DNA from 3 places in the Kineococcus sp. G2 genome. Region 2 is predicted to be linked to each of the others. Evidence: riboswitches for the same ligand, from Rfam matches in the RefSeq annotation. Region 2 holds a riboswitch; each other region holds the start of a gene.

Evidence for each region. Region 2 has a riboswitch for S-adenosylmethionine ahead of V9U69_RS01530 (rhodanese-like domain-containing protein). Riboswitches for the same ligand answer to the same signal wherever they lie in the genome.
Region 1: linked by a shared signal. The riboswitch ahead of V9U69_RS01100 (class I SAM-dependent methyltransferase) and the one ahead of V9U69_RS01530 (rhodanese-like domain-containing protein) in region 2 are both predicted to bind S-adenosylmethionine.
Region 3: linked by a shared signal. The riboswitch ahead of V9U69_RS03750 (MetQ/NlpA family ABC transporter substrate-binding protein) and the one ahead of V9U69_RS01530 (rhodanese-like domain-containing protein) in region 2 are both predicted to bind S-adenosylmethionine.

Annotation. Positions count from the first base shown of each region.
Region 1 is NZ_JBBBEM010000007.1:23,848-28,861, forward strand. It holds gene acs (acetate--CoA ligase) at 104-2,071, opposite strand; SAM riboswitch class I at 2,187-2,273, shown strand; gene V9U69_RS01100 (class I SAM-dependent methyltransferase) at 2,283-3,128, shown strand; gene V9U69_RS01105 (ROK family transcriptional regulator) at 3,177-4,352, opposite strand; gene V9U69_RS01110 (alpha-galactosidase) at 4,561-5,014, shown strand, end outside.
Region 2 is NZ_JBBBEM010000008.1:57,529-62,542, forward strand. It holds gene dnaG (DNA primase) at 1-1,553, shown strand, start outside; tRNA gene V9U69_RS01520 (tRNA-Asn) at 1,668-1,740, shown strand; gene V9U69_RS01525 (HNH endonuclease family protein) at 1,815-2,504, shown strand; SAM riboswitch class I at 2,573-2,659, shown strand; gene V9U69_RS01530 (rhodanese-like domain-containing protein) at 2,664-3,083, shown strand; gene V9U69_RS01535 (O-succinylhomoserine sulfhydrylase) at 3,068-4,279, shown strand; gene V9U69_RS01540 (cobalamin-independent methionine synthase II family protein) at 4,313-5,014, shown strand, end outside.
Region 3 is NZ_JBBBEM010000017.1:57,621-62,634, forward strand. It holds gene V9U69_RS03740 (ABC transporter substrate-binding protein) at 1-28, opposite strand, end outside; gene V9U69_RS03745 (FecCD family ABC transporter permease) at 44-1,144, opposite strand; SAM riboswitch class IV at 1,325-1,434, shown strand; gene V9U69_RS03750 (MetQ/NlpA family ABC transporter substrate-binding protein) at 1,640-2,593, shown strand; gene V9U69_RS03755 (methionine ABC transporter ATP-binding protein) at 2,595-3,623, shown strand; gene V9U69_RS03760 (methionine ABC transporter permease) at 3,685-4,284, shown strand; gene V9U69_RS03765 (thiamine pyrophosphate-requiring protein) at 4,486-5,014, opposite strand, start outside.

The DNA of each region.
Region 1 (5,014 bases), on a different contig from region 2:
TCCTCCCCTTCCCGCACCGCCCCTCCTGCCGCGGAAACCATGGTTTCCGCCCCGCAGAGGGTCCTTCGAAGGGCGGAAACCATGGTTTCCGCGGCAGGAGGGGTCAGCGGGAGGCGGCGTACGCGGCCCAGGCGGCCTCGACGGCGGTCAGGGCCGTCTCGTCCTGCAGGGAGGTGACGTCCCCGCCGCCGCGGCCGGCCGTCACGTCCGCCACCAGCCGGCGCATGATCTTCCCCGAGCGGGTCTTCGGCAGGTCGGGGACCACGACCACGTCGCGGGGCTTGGCGACCGGGCCGATCGCCTCGGCGACGTGCGCGCGCAGCTCCTCGGCCAGCGCCGCGTCGGAGGTGCCCGCCGCGTCGCCGCGGGTGATGACGAACGCGACGATCCGCTGCCCCGTCGTCTCGTCGGGAGCGCCGACGACCGCGGCCTCGGCCACCCGCGGGTGGGACACCAGCGCCGACTCCAGCTCGATGCTGGACAGCCGGTGCCCGGAGACGTTGAGGACGTCGTCGATGCGCCCGCCGATCCAGACGTACCCGTCGGCGTCCTTCGTCGCCGCGTCGCCGGCCAGGTACCAGCCCTGCTGCGCGTACGGCTCCCAGTAGGACTTCACGAACCGCTCGTGGTCGCGCCACACGGTGCGGGCCATGCCCGGCCACGGGCGGGTGATGACGAGGACGCCGGTCTCGCCGGGGGCCGTCTCGCGGCCGGCGTCGTCGACGACGGTGGCGGCCAGGCCCGGCAGCGGGACGGTGCCCGAGCCGGGCTTGAGCGGGGTCACCCCGGGCAGGGGAGCGACCACCGCCGCGCCCGTCTCCGACTGCCACCAGGTGTCCACGATCGGGCAGCGGCCGCCACCCACTTCGCGGTGCAGCCACAGCCACGCCTCGGGGTTGATGGCCTCGCCCACCGAGCCCAGCAGCCGCAGCGAGGACAGGTCGAAGCGGGCGGGCAGCTCCGGGCCGTGCTTCATGAACGTGCGCACCAGCGTGGGGGCAGTGTAGTAGGTGGTCACCCGGTGCTTCTCGATGATCTCGAAGTGCCGGCCCGGGTGCGGGGTCAGCGGGGAGCCCTCGTAGATGACCTGGGTGGTGCCGTTCGACAGCGGCCCGTACATCTCGTAGGTGTGCGCCGTCACCCACGCCAGGTCCGCCTGGCACCAGTAGACGTCGTCGTCCTTGACGTCGAACACCGCCCAGTGCGACCAGGACGCGTGGGTGAGGTAGCCGCCGCTGGTGTGCACCAGGCCCTTCGGCTTACCCGTCGTGCCGGAGGTGTAGATGATGAACAGCGGGTTCTCGGCGTCGAAGGACGGCGCGGCGTGCTCGGTGCTCTGCCGGTCCACGACGTCGTGCCACCACACGTCCCGGCCCGGCGTCCACGGCACGTCCGGCGTCAGGTCCCCGGTGCGCCGCAGCACCAGCACGTGCTCGACGTGGTCCAGGCCCTCCACCGCGGCGTCCGCGGCGCCCTTGACGGCCACCGCCTTCCCGCGGCGGAACTGCCCGTCGGTGCACACCAGCAGCTTCGCCCCGGTGTCCTGGACCCGGAACCGCAGCGCCTCGGCGGAGAAACCCCCGAACACCAGCGACACGACCGCGCCGATGCGCGCGCACGCCATCGTCGTCACGATCGTCTCCGGCAGCACCGGCAGGTACAGCACGACCCGGTCGCCGTGGCCGACGCCCAGCTCCTGCAGGGCGTTCGCCGCCCGGCACACCTCGTCCTGCAGCTGGGCGTAGGTGGTGGTGCGCGAGTCGCCGGGTTCACCCTCCCAGTGCAGGGCCACCTTCTCCCCGCGCCCGGCGGCGACGTGCCGGTCCACGCAGTTCACCGCCACGTTCAGCTTCCCGCCGGTGAACCACTGCGCCGTCGGCAGCGTCGAGCCGTCGAAGACGGTGGTGAAGGGCTCGTCCCACTGCAGCCGGCCGGCCTGCTCGGCCCAGAACGCCTCCGGGTCCGCCGCGGCGCGCGCGTACTCCTCCGCGCCCACGTTGGCGCGGGCGGCGAACTCGAGCGGCGGGGGGAAGACCAGGTCGTCGCCGGCGGTGACGGGGACGGTGCTCATGCGGGCGGGGCCTCCCGGGGTCGTGGGTCGGGCCGCCAGCGTATCCGCGCCGGGCGGGTGGGCCGGGGCCCAGCGCGGCTCCCCGTGCCGGCCCGGCCGGTGCCGTACCCTGGCCGAACCATCCAGAGCGGCCGAGAGACCTGGCTCGACGACGCCGCAGCAACCCCCGCGCGGAGGGTGCTCACGCCAGGACCGATGGGGGAGGCACGGCATGAGCACCAGCACGCCCGCCGCGGACGGCGGGGCGGCGTCCGAGGACGCGCGCCGCGAGGCCGCCGCCTGGGCCACCTGGCAGGAGTCCCCGTGGGGGCGGCTGCGCTACCGGGTGCTGGCGGCGCTGCTGCGCGAGCGGTGCGCGCGGCTGGGCCCGGCGCCGCTGCGGGTGCTGGACGCCGGTGGCGGCGACGGGCGCGATGCGCTGCAGCTGGCCCTGGCCGGCCACGAGGTGACGGTGCTGGACACCTCCGCGGACGTGCTGGGGGCGGCGCGCGCCGCGGCGGCGGCCGCCGGGGTCGGCGATCGGGTGCGCACCGTGGCGGCGGACCTGGAGGACCTCACCGCCCTGGCCGCGCTGACCCGGCACCGCGCCGGCGGATCCGGGTCGTTCGACGTGGTGCTGTGCCACGACGTGCTGCAGCACCGCGGCAGCCTCGCGCAGGTCGGCGCCGACGTGGCGGTGCTGGCGTCCTCCCTGCGCCCCGGCGGGCTGCTGTCGCTGATGGCGCCGAACCCGGCCGCCGACGTGCTGACCGCGGCGCTGCGCGACGGCCCGGCGCAGGCGTGGGTGCTGCTGGACGCCGAGCGCGGTGCGGACCCCGGCACCGGCCGCTCGGTGCTGCGCCTGGACCCCGCCGTCGTCGAGGCGGCCGCGGTGGACGCCGGGTGCGAGGTCGACGGCCGTGCCGGGGTGCTGACGGTGACGACGCTGCTGGAGGAGGCGCAGCGCACCGACGAGCGCGTCGTGGCGGACCTGGAGGAGCTGGAGGTGGAGCTCGGCCGGCGCGAGGAGTTCCGGCGCACCGCCCGGTTCTGGCACCTGGTGGCCCGCCGCCGCTGACGGGCACCTCGCACACGAGCCGGCTGCCGGTGCCGGTGGTGCGGCGGGTCAGCGGTGGTGCCCCAGGACGAACGTGCGGATGGCGGTGACCGCCGCGCCGCGCGCCCACTCGGGGAAACCCGTGTGCTGCACGTCGACGTCCAGCTCGGAGGCGTGCGGGTTGCGGTGCGCGCGGATCCCCGACTCCATCGCCTCGGCACCCACCTCCGCCAGCCCGGCGTTCTCCCCGGACACCAGCACCTTGCGCGGCATCGTCAGGTTCCCGATCGCCGCCAGCAGGACGCCCAGCGCCCGGGCGGAGTCGTCGACCACCCGGCGCGCCAGCGGCTCGCCGGCCGCGGCCAGGGCCAGCACCTCGTCGAACGCGACCGGTCGGCGCAGCGCCAGCCCGGCGCGCACCTCGACGGCTTCCCGGGTGAGCATCGCCTCCGCGCAGCCGGTGTGCCCGTCCGGGCAGAGGGGACCGGTGGGGTCCAGCGGGAAGTGCCCCAGCAGGCCCACCCCGGCGTCCGGGTGGTCCAGCACCTCGTCGTGCACGACGAGCCCGTACCCCACACCCGTGCCGACCACCACGACCGCGAAGTGGTCGCAGCGCCGGGCCGTGCCGAACCACTGCTCCGCGCGGGTCAGCGAGAGCACGTCGTTGTCGACGACCACCGGCAGGCCCAGCTCCGCCTCCAGGGCCCGCCCGAACGGCACGGACTCCCACCCCAGGTACCGGGCGGAGAGCACCTCCCCGTCCCGCGCGACCCGGCCGCCCAGGCCGACGCCGACGGCGCGCACCCGCGCACGTCCGGCGCCGGGGGAAGCCGCCAGGGAGCGCACCAGGTCGCCGACGACGGCGACGCAGGCGGCGGGGGAGCGGTCCGGCAGCGGCGCCTGCAGCTCCGCCACGACGCGGGCCCGCAGGGTCGTCAGGACGGCGTAGGCGGTGTCGGCGGTGAGCTTGACCCCGACGAAGTGGTGGCCGTCCTCCTCCACGTCCAGCGGGCGGGTCGGCCGCCCGGAGACCGGGTCGCACACCCCGGTGGTCTCCACGAGCAGGCCGGAGTCCAGCAGTGGCCGGGACAGCCGGGTCAGGCTGCCGGGGGACAGCTCCAGGCGGCGCGCCAGCTCGCTGCGCGGCAGCGGGCCGTCGAGCAGGACCTCCAGGGCGATGCTGTGGGCGGGACCGGTCAGCGGGGTCCAGGCCGTGCCCGGCCGCGCCGGGGCCGTCAGGCTCACGGGGCCTCCTCGGTGAGGGTCGTCCACCCGGGGGTGGTGCGCTGCCCGCACGCTACCCGAGTTCCGCGACGGAAGCGTGAAAGCGCTCGCACCCGCGAGGGGAAGGGTTTTCTCCGCCGTGAGTCACCGTTGACGTCACCCAGAGTTCTGCCGTACAACTCTGCCACCGCACGATCCCGACCACGACGACGTGATCCCCGGAGATGCCGTGACCCTGCTCCAGCACGAGAACCCCACCGCCGCCCGGGCCGCCGGCCCCGGGGAGGTGCTGCACCTGCGGGCGGCGGGCGTGAGCGTCGTCCTGCGCACGCACGCCGACCAGCTCCCCTCCGTCGTGCACTGGGGCGCCGACCTCGGCGACCTCGAGCCCGCCCTGCTCGACGACCTCGCCGCCGCCGGTGCCACCGCCCGCGCCAACAACGCCGTCGACGTCGAACGCCCCCTGGCGCTGCTGCCCGAGCAGGCCCAGGGCTGGAGCGGCACCCCCGGCCTCGCCGGCCACCGCGACGGCACCGCCTGGACCACCCGCTTCACCCCCACCGCGGTCGAGGTCACCGACGGCGGACCGCTCGGCGGGCGCGTCGAGGTCCGCGCCGAGGACCCCGCCGCCGCGCTCGCGGTGCACCTGCAGCTGGAGCTGCTGCCCTCCGGCCTGCTGCGCC
Region 2 (5,014 bases):
GCCAGCGGCTGCTGGAGGCGCACCGGGTGGCCGAGGCCTTCTACGCCGGGCAGCTGGAGCAGCCCGGCCCCGCCGAGACCGCCCGCCGCTTCCTCGCCGAGCGCGGCTTCACCCGCGAGGCCGCCGCCCGCTTCGGGGTGGGCTTCGCCCCCGCCGGCGGTGAGGCGTTGCTGCGCCACCTGCGCGGCGAGGGGTTCACCGAGGAGGAGCTGGTGACCTCCGGCCTGGCCGGGCAGGGCCAGCGCGGGCTCTACGACCGCTTCCGCGGCCGCCTGGTGTGGCCCATCCGCGACGTCAGCGGCCACACCGTGGCCTTCGGCGCGCGCCGGCTCTTCGACGACGACCGCATCGACGCCAAGTACCTCAACTCGCCCGAGACGCCCGTCTACAAGAAGTCGCAGGCCCTGTACGGCCTCGACCTCGCCAAGCGGGAGATCGCCCGCACCAAGCGGGTCGTCGTCGTCGAGGGCTACACCGACGTCATGGCCTGCCACCTGGCGGGCGTGAGCACCGCGGTCGCCACCTGCGGCACCGCCTTCGGCGAGGAGCACGCCCGCGTCGTGCAGCGCATGCTCGGCGACGTCGCCGGCTCCGCGGAGGTCGTCTTCACCTTCGACGGCGACGAGGCGGGGCAGAAGGCGGCGCTGCGGGCCTTCGAGCTGGAGGAGCGCTTCACCGCGCAGACGTACGTGGCGGTCGAGCCCGGCGGGCAGGACCCCTGCGACCTGCGCCTGTCCTCCGGCGACGCCGCCGTGGCCGCCCTGGTCGACGGGCGCGTGCCCCTGTTCGAGTTCGCGATCCGCTCCACGATCTCCCGCTACGACCTGGGCAGCGACGCCGGCCGGCTGGCCGCCCTGGACGCCGCCGCACCGATCGTGGCGAAGATCCGCGACAGCGGGCTGCGCCAGCGCTACGCGGTCAACCTGGACCGCTGGACGGGTTTCCTCGACGAGCGCTTCGTGCTGGACCGGGTGCGCCGGCACGCCCGCGACGGGCGCGGTGGCCGCGACGGGCGCGCGGCGCGGGAACCGGCCCAGCCCGCCGCGCCCACCACCCCCGCGGCCACCCCGGTGGCCACCGTCGACGACGCCGTCGTGCAGCTGGAGCGGTGGGTCCTGGCGTGCGTGCTGCAGGCGCCGTGGGTGGTCGCGGACGACTTCGCCGCCCTGGCCGCGGACGCCTTCGGCGTCCCCGGCCACCGCGCCGTCCACGACGCCGTCACCGCCGCCGGCGGGCCGCTGGAGGCACCCCAGGGCCCCGCGTGGGTGGAGGCGGTGCTCGCCTACGCCGACGGCCCCGTCGCCGCGCTCGTGCAGGAGCTCGCGGTGAGCGACCTGCCCGTCGGCGACGAGGAGGAGCTGGAGCGGTGGGGGCGCTCGCTGGTCGCGACGCTGGCAGGGCAGGCGACCACCCGCGCCGTCGCCGACGCCAAGCGCCGGCTGTGGAGCATCGACGCGGGCGCGCAGCCGGAGGAGTACCGCACGGCCTCGGAGGAGCTGTTCCGGCTGGAGGCGGCCCGACGGGCCTGGCAGGAGCGCGCCCAGGGCCTGTGAGCCCTGCGGCGCTGCGGGTCCCGGCCCGGGCGGGGCGCCGCGCCCCGTGACGCAGGCACCCGTGCGGGGCTGGTACGGTTGACGTGCTGTCGCCGGGGGTTCACCCGGTGGTGGTCCCGCATAGCTCAATTGGCAGAGCAGCCGGCTGTTAACCGGCAGGTTGTTGGTTCGAGTCCAACTGCGGGAGCTTCCCGAGGGGGTCTGCGCACGCAGGCCCCCTTCGTCGTCCCCGCCGGGACCCGCGACCCGTCGGAGGTGCCCGTGCCCGCTCGCCGATCCGGCGCCCTCGCCGCGATCCTCGCCCCCCTGGTGCTCCTGCTGCTGGCGGTGGCGCTGTGGCGGGCCCTGGCACCGGGCACCGGCCCGCAGGAGCGTCCCGCCGCGACGGGGAGCGCTGCCCGGGCGCTCGCCGCCCTGGAGGTCCGCGAGGAGGCGTCGTCCGCCGGGTACCAGCGCACCCGCTTCGGGGAGAGCTGGGTCGACGTCGACGGCAACGGCTGCCGCACCCGCGACGACGTCCTGCAGCGCGACCTCGTCGACGTCCGCCTCGCCGACGACGGCTGCACCGTGCTCTCCGGCACCCTGGTGGACCCCTACTCCGGGGAGGAGATCGCCTTCCGGCGCGGCGAGCGGACCAGCGCCGAGGTGCAGGTCGACCACGTCGTGGCGCTGGCCGACGCCTGGCGCACCGGTGCCCAGAAGCTCAGCGCCCAGGAGCGGGTCGCGTTCGCCAACGACCCCCTGGAGCTGCTCGCGGTGGACGGCTCCCTCAACCAGTCCAAGGGGGACGACGACGCCGCGCAGTGGCTGCCGCCGGTGGGGGAGTGCGAGTACGTGGCCCGGCAGGTCGCCGTCAAGAGCGCCTGGGGGCTGTGGGTGACGCCCGCCGAGCGCGACGCGATGGCGGACGTGCTGGCCGGCTGCCCCGGGCAGGAGCTGCCGGCCTCCTGACGCCTCGCCCACCGCGCCGGGTCCAGCGCGGCGGGTCCGGCGCGGTCCGCCGATGCCCTAGGCTGGCCTGACCATCCAGAGCGGCCGAGAGACCTGGCTCGACGACGCCGCAGCAACCCCCCTCGGGAGGGTGCTCATGCCAGGACCGATGGAGGCTTCGTGAGCTACGCCGGCGACCTCACCCCGCGTGAGGCGTTCGAATTGCTGCGTGACGACGGTGACGCCGTCCTCGTGGACGTCCGCACCGAGGCGGAGTGGACGTACGTCGGGGCGCCCGACGCCGCCGAGCTGCGCCGACCACCGGTGTTCGCCTCCTGGCTGCCCGTGGAGCAGGACGCACCCGGTGCGAGGTTCCTGGCGGAACTGGCGCGCGCGGGGGTCGAACCGGGCCGGAGCGGCCCGGTGGTGTTCCTGTGCCGTTCCGGCAAGCGCTCCGTCGCCGCCGCCGAGGCCGCCACCGCCGCGGGGATCACCCCCAGCTACAACGTCCTGGACGGTTTCGAGGGCGACCTGGACGAGCACGGCCACCGCGGTGGCGCCGGCTGGCGCGCTCAGGGCCTGCCGTGGCGGCAGTCGTGAACGCGCAGCAGCCGAACCCCTGGCGCCCCGACACCACCGCCGTGCGCGCGGGCCTGGCCCGCTCGGGTTTCGAGGAGACCTCGGAGGCGATGTACCTCACCTCCGGGTACGTGTACGAGTCCGCCGCCGCCGCGGAGGCCGCGTTCACCGGTGAGGTGGACCGCTACGTCTACTCCCGCTACGGCAACCCCACCGTCTCCGTGTTCACCGAGCGGTTGCGGGCCCTGGAGGGCGCCGAGGCGTGCTACGGCCTGGCCAGCGGCATGTCCGCGGTGTTCTACGCGCTCGGTGCGCTGCTCGGCGCCGGGGACCGGGTCGTGGCCGCCCGCAGCCTGTTCGGGTCCTGCTACGTCATCCTCGACGAGATCCTGCCCCGATGGGGCGTGACGACGGAGTTCGTCGACGGCGAGGACATCGCCCAGTGGGAGAGGGCGCTCGCCACGCCCGCGCAGGCGGTGTTCTTCGAGACGCCCGCGAACCCCATGCAGACCCTCGTGGACGTCGAGGCGGTCGCGGAGCTCGCGCACGCGGCCGGCGCGGTGGTGGTGGTGGACAACGCCTTCGCCAGCCCGGTGGGGCAGCGGCCCCTGCGGTTCGGCGCCGACGTCGTCGTGTACTCCGCGACCAAGCACATCGACGGCCAGGGCCGCGTCATGGGCGGTGCGGTGCTCGGCACGACGGAGTTCATCGAGGGCCGGTTCCAGGAACTGACCCGGCACACCGGGCCGACGCTCAGCCCGTTCAACGCGTGGACGCTCGCGAAGGGCCTGGAGACCCTCGGCCTGCGCGTGCGGCACTCCGCGGCCACCGCCCTGCGCATCGCCGAGCACCTGGAGGAGAGCGGTGCGGTGCGCTGGGTGCGCTACCCGCTGCTGGCCTCGCACCCGCAGTTCGACCTGGCGAAGCGGCAGATGGAGCTCGGCGGCACCGTCGTCACGTTCGAGCTGGACGCGCCGGCCGGCCGCGGCAGGGAACGCGCCTTCGAGGTGCTCGACGCCCTGGGCACCATCGACATCTCCAACAACCTCGGCGACGCGAAGTCCCTCGCGACGCACCCCGCCACCACCACGCACCGCCGCCTCGGTGAGCAGGGCCGTGCCGCGATCGGCCTGTCCGACGCGGTGCTGCGCCTGTCGGTGGGCCTGGAGGACCCCGACGACCTGCTCGAAGACCTGGACCGCGCGCTGCGCCGCTGACGTCCCCCGAAACCCCGATCGGAGCCCCCCTTCGTGACCAGCACCACCCGCCGCATCCCCGTCAGCCACGCCGGCAGCCTGCCCCGCACCCCGGAGCTCATCGCGGCGAACGAGGCCCGCCGCGTCGGCGAGGACGGTCTCACCCTGGAGCGCACCCCCGAGTTCGACGCGCTGCTGACCGACGCCGTCGTCGACCTCGTGCGCCGCCAGCGGGACCTGGGCGTCACCCTCGTCGGCGACGGCGAGTACGGCAAGGCCATGACCAGCGCCGTGGACTACGGCGCCTGGTGGTCCTACTCGTTCCAGCGCGTGGCGGGCCTGGAGGTCACCGGTGAGGACCTCTTCACCCAGCCGGTCGTGCGTTCCGAGCCGGGGAAGGTGCGGCTGACGAGCTTCCCGGACCGCCGCGACTGGACGACCTTCAAGGACGCCTACACCGACCCCACCGCGGGGATCATGACGGGCAAGCAGGCGACCGCGTTCCCCGCCACGACCGGCCCGCTGCGCTACGTCGGGCAGGAGGCCATCGCCTCCGACGTCGCGAACCTCGTCGCCGGCCTGGAGGCCGCCGGACTGGAGCGCAGCCAGGGGTTCATCACCTCCCTGTCCCCGGGCAGCGGTGCGCGCATCGCCAACCGGTACTACGCCACGGAGGAGGAGCACATCTGGGCGTGGGCGGAGGTGATGCGCGAGGAGTACCGCGCCGTCGTCGACGCGGGACTCGTGCTGCAGATC
Region 3 (5,014 bases), on a different contig from region 2:
AGCGGCGGGTGGTGCGCAGGGCGGGCACGGGTCTCTCCTCGGGTCAGGCGGCGGTGCGGGTGCCGCGCACCAGCCACAGCAGGAACGGGCAGCCGGCGAGCGCGGTGACGATGCCGATGGGCAGCTCCTGCGGGGCGAGCACCGTGCGGGCCAGCAGGTCGGCCGCCACCAGGAACGCCGCGCCCAGCAGGGCGGCGGCCGGCACCGACCAGCGGTGCGCACCGCCCACCAGGCGGCGGGCGAGGTGGGGCACGACGAGGCCGACGAAGCCGATCGCACCGGAGGCGGCGACGAGCACGCCCACGCACAGGGAGACCGCGACGAGCAGCGCGGTGCGGAACGCGGCGGGGGAGACGCCCAGGCCGCGGGCGGTCTCGTCGCCCAGGGCGAGGGCGTCCAGGCGCGGCCCCCACGCGGTCAGGGCCGCGACGGTGCCGGCGGCCACGACGAGCACGGCGGTCAGCGGGGCGCCCCAGGAGGCCAGGCCGAGCGAGCCCAGCAGCCAGAACACCACCGAGCGGGCGCCCTCGGCGGAGCCGGAGGCGAAGACGAGGAAGCTGGTGGCGGCGTGCAGGGCGTACCCGACGGCCACGCCCGCCAGCAGCAGCCGCGCCGAGGTGACCCGCCCGGCGCCGCGGGCGACGGCGTACACCAGCACCGCCGCGGCCAGCGCGCCGGTGAACGCGCTGCCGGACAGGGCGTGCTCGCCCCAGCCGGCGCCGGCGCCCAGCAGGATGGCGGCGGCGGCGCCCGTGGAGGCGCCGGAGGTCACGCCCAGCAGCTGCGGGTCGGCCAGCGGGTTGCGGACCATGGCCTGCATCGCCGCCCCGCACACGGCCAGGCCCGCGCCGACCGCCAGGCCCAGCAGCACCCGCGGCAGCCGCACCTGCCACACCACCGCGTCCTCGACCGGGCCCCAGGCGGGGGTGGCCGGTGCGCCGAGCAGGTGGTGGGCGCTGATGCGCAGCACGTCACCGGGGGCCACGGCCGCCGCCCCCACCGCCGCGCCGGCCAGGGCGGCGGCGACGGCGGCCGCGACGAGGGCGGCCAGCACCAGGGTCCGGCGGCGGGTGGCGGCGCGCCGGCCCAGCGGGTCGCGCAGCGGGGCGGGCGTGGGACGGGGCGGGGCGCCGGCTGTCGGCACGGGACCTCCTGCGGCGCGGCGGGCTGGTGCTGTTGCAATCTACTCGCGACAAGGGCACCGCCCCGCGCTCGGCTCCCCGGTGCGGACGCGGATCCGGGCCGATCCGGGCCCGTCCGGGCCGACCCGGGGGTGGACCGGTGCGTTTTGACGTCCGATCCAGCGCCTCCTACGATTTGCGACGGCATCGAGTGTCAGCGACAAGCCCTGGCTTGCTGACCGGCAACCCTCGTCCGCGGTGGGGTGCTCCAGGTGAAAGCCCGGCGGGACGGAGCGTCCCGCAAGCGTGTGGCCGCCCGTCGCAGCAGCGACGGACCGGCCTGGCCGAGCAGGAGGCGACCCGTCGTGAGCCCACGCGCCACGTCCCCCTCGTGTCCCCGGGGCGGTACCGCCGCCGGCGGCTGACCGCCCCTCCCCGGCGAGCGCCCCTCGCCGCTCCCGCCGGCCGCGCGCCGGAGGCACCCCGAGAGCCCGCACCACCCCACGAGGAGACCCGAGTTGTCCAGCGCCGCCACCCCTCCCTCCCTGCCCGACAAGCCCGGGCGCAGCAAGCTGCCGATCGTCATCGGCGTCGCCGTCCTCGCGGTCGTCGCGATCGTCGTCGCGCTCGTCGTGCGCAACACCGGTGACGACGAGACCGCCACCACCGCGGCGGGCGAGACGCAGACCGTGCGCATCGGCGTCACCGACCAGGCCGAGCCGTACTGGCAGACCTACGTCGACCTGGCCCGCGAGCGCCTCGGCGTGGACGTGGAGCTGGTGAACTTCTCCGACTACAGCCTGCCGAACCCGGCTCTGAGCCAGGGCGAGGTCGACCTCAACCAGTTCCAGCACACCCAGTACCTGGCGAACTACAACGTCACCGCGGGCGACGACCTGCAGCCGATCGGCTCCACCGCCGTGTACCCGCTGCCGCTGTACTCCACCCGGTACGACGACCCCTCGCAGCTCCCGCAGGGCGCGAAGGTCGCCGTCCCGGACGACGCCATCAACGAGGCGCGTGCGCTGCTCGTGCTGCAGGACGCGGGCCTGCTGACCCTCGCCGACGGCGGTTCCGCCTTCTCCACCGTGCAGGACGTGCAGGACGCGAAGGTCGAGGTCGTCCCGCTGGACGCCTCCCAGACCGCCGGTGCGCTGCAGAACGGCTCCGTCGCCGCCGCCGTCGTCAACAACAACTACGCCACCAGCGCCGGGCTCGCCGTCGAGGACGTCGTCCACCAGGACGACCCCGAGAGCGCGGCCTCGGTGCCCTACGTGAACCTCTTCGTCTCGCGCGCCGAGGACACCGGCAACCAGACCTACCTGGACCTCGCCGAGCTCATCCACGACCCCGCCGTGCAGGCGGAGTTCGTCGAGAGCTACCCGCAGGCCGTCGTCCGCGACGTCGACCCCGCCACCCTGCAGGAGCAGCTGGCGGACGTCGAGGAGGACGCGCGGGCGGCGCAGGGCTGACGTGGCAGAACCCATCGTCCGCCTGACGGGCGTCACCAAGCGGTACGAGCGCGGCGGCAAGGCCGTCGCCGCCGTCGACGACGTCAGCCTCGACGTGCACGAGGGGGAGGTCCTCGCCGTCATCGGGTACTCCGGCGCCGGCAAGTCCACCCTCGTGCGGCTGGTGAACGCCCTGGAGGCGCCCACCTCCGGCACCGTGACCGTCGCCGGGCAGGACCTCACCCGGCTGGGCGAGAAGGAGCTGCGCCGGGCGCGCCAGCGCATCGGCATGATCTTCCAGCAGTTCAACCTGTTCCGATCGCGCACCGTCGCCGGGAACGTCGCCTACCCGCTGAAGGTGGCCGGCGTCCCCCGGGAGCAGCGCGACGCCCGGGTCGCCGAGCTGCTCGACTTCGTCGGCCTGCTGGACCGCGCCCACGCCCACCCCGAGCAGCTCTCCGGCGGGCAGAAGCAGCGCGTCGGCATCGCCCGCGCGCTGGCGACGAACCCGCCGCTGCTGCTGGCCGACGAGGCCACCAGCGCGCTGGACCCGGAGACCACCACCGAGGTCCTCTCGCTGCTGCGGCGGGTCAACCGCGAGCTCGGCGTGACCATCGTGGTCATCACCCACGAGATGGACGCCGTGCGGCAGATCGCCGACCGGGTCGCGGTCATGGAGGCCGGCCGCGTCGTCGAGGTCGGCGACGTCTACGACGTGTTCTCCACCCCGCAGACCGCCCCGGCGCAGCGGTTCGTGCGCAGCGTCCTGCACGACCGGCCCACCCGGGAGCAGCTGGCGCGGCTGCGCGAGCACCACCCCGGGCGCGTGGTCACCGTGCAGATCACCGACGAGGTGGGCCTGCAGAAGCGGATCGACGACGCGTTCGCCACCGCCGGGGTGCGCACCGAGCTCGTGCACGGCGGGGTGGGGGAGCTGCGCGAGCGGCGCATCGGCTCCCTCACCTACGAGGCCACCGGCCCCGACGCCGCCGTGGACGCCGCCCTGACCGCTCTGCGCGACGCGGGCGTGCGGGCCGAGGAGGAGGTCTGACGTGGAGGGTTTCCTCAGCACGCTCGACGTCTACGTCGAGTCCATCTGGGAGACGCTGTTCATGGCGCTCGTCTCGATGGTCGCCTCCGGCGTCCTCGGGCTGGCGCTCGGGATCGCCCTGTACGCCACCCGCCCCGGTCACCTGCTCGGCAACCGGGCCGTGTTCGGCGTCCTCGGCGTCGTGGTGAACATCGTCCGCCCCATCCCGTTCGTCATCTTCCTGGCGGCGGTCACGCCGCTGCAGATCGCGGTGCTCGGCACCACCATCGGCACCGGGGCGGTGACGTTCGCGATCGCGCTGGCCGCGGCGTTCGCCGTCTCCCGCATCGTCGAGCAGAGCCTCGTCGGGGTGGACCCCGGCGTGGTGGAGGCCGCCCGCGCGGCCGGCGCCTCCCGGCTGCGGATCCTGTTCGGGGTGGTCGTCCCCGAGGGCCTGGGCCCGCTCGTGCTGGGGTACACGTTCATCTTCGTCGGCATCGTCGACATGACCGCCCAGGCCGGTCTCGTCGGCGGCGGCGGGCTGGGCGACTACGCCATCACGTACGGCTCGCAGCGCTACGACTGGGGCATCGTCTACGTCAGCGTCGCCACGATCATCGTCATCGTGCAGGTCGGGCAGTTCGTCGGGAACCGCATCGCCCGCGGCGTCCTGCGCCGCTGAACCCTCCCGCTCCGCCGACGGGCGGGCCTCCGCACCGCCACCGGGCGGGTCCTCACGCCGTGGGGGCCCGCCCGTCGGCGTCCACCCGCACCCGCCCCTGCCTCCTCGGTGATCGAGGAAGTGGCAACTTCCTCGATCACCGAGAAGTGGAGGTGGGGGCGGGCGCGGGGGTGAGGAGGGGTGGGGTGAGGGGGGTGGGTTTCAGCTGCGGTCGTCGCCGCTGCGGCGCTCGCGCAGGGCGCGGGCCGCGGCGCCGACGGTCTCGCGCGCGCCCTCCACGACGATCCGCCGCGCCGAGGGGTCGCCCTGCAGGCCGGCCTTCGCGGTGGCCCTCGCGGTGTTCACGACCTGCTCGGTCGTCACGTGCGGGGGGACCATCGGCACGTCCGGGTCCACCACCGCGTCGATGACGGTGGGCCGGCGCGCGGCGAACGCCTCGTCCAGCAGCGCGTCCAGGCCCTCCGGCCCGTCGGTGCGCACCCCGCCCAGCCCCAGCAGCCCGGCGTACTGCCCGTACGGGACGTCGGGCACGTCCATCGCCGCGCCGAACGGCACCTCTGCCTGCATCGCGCGCGCCTCCCACGCCACGAACGACAGCTGCCGGTTGTTGAACACCACGACGACGAACCGCGGGTCCTCCCAGGTGCGCCAGCGCTGAGCGACCGTGATGAGCTCGTTGATCCCGTTCATCTGCATGGCGCCGTCGCCGATGAGCGCCAGCACCGGCCGG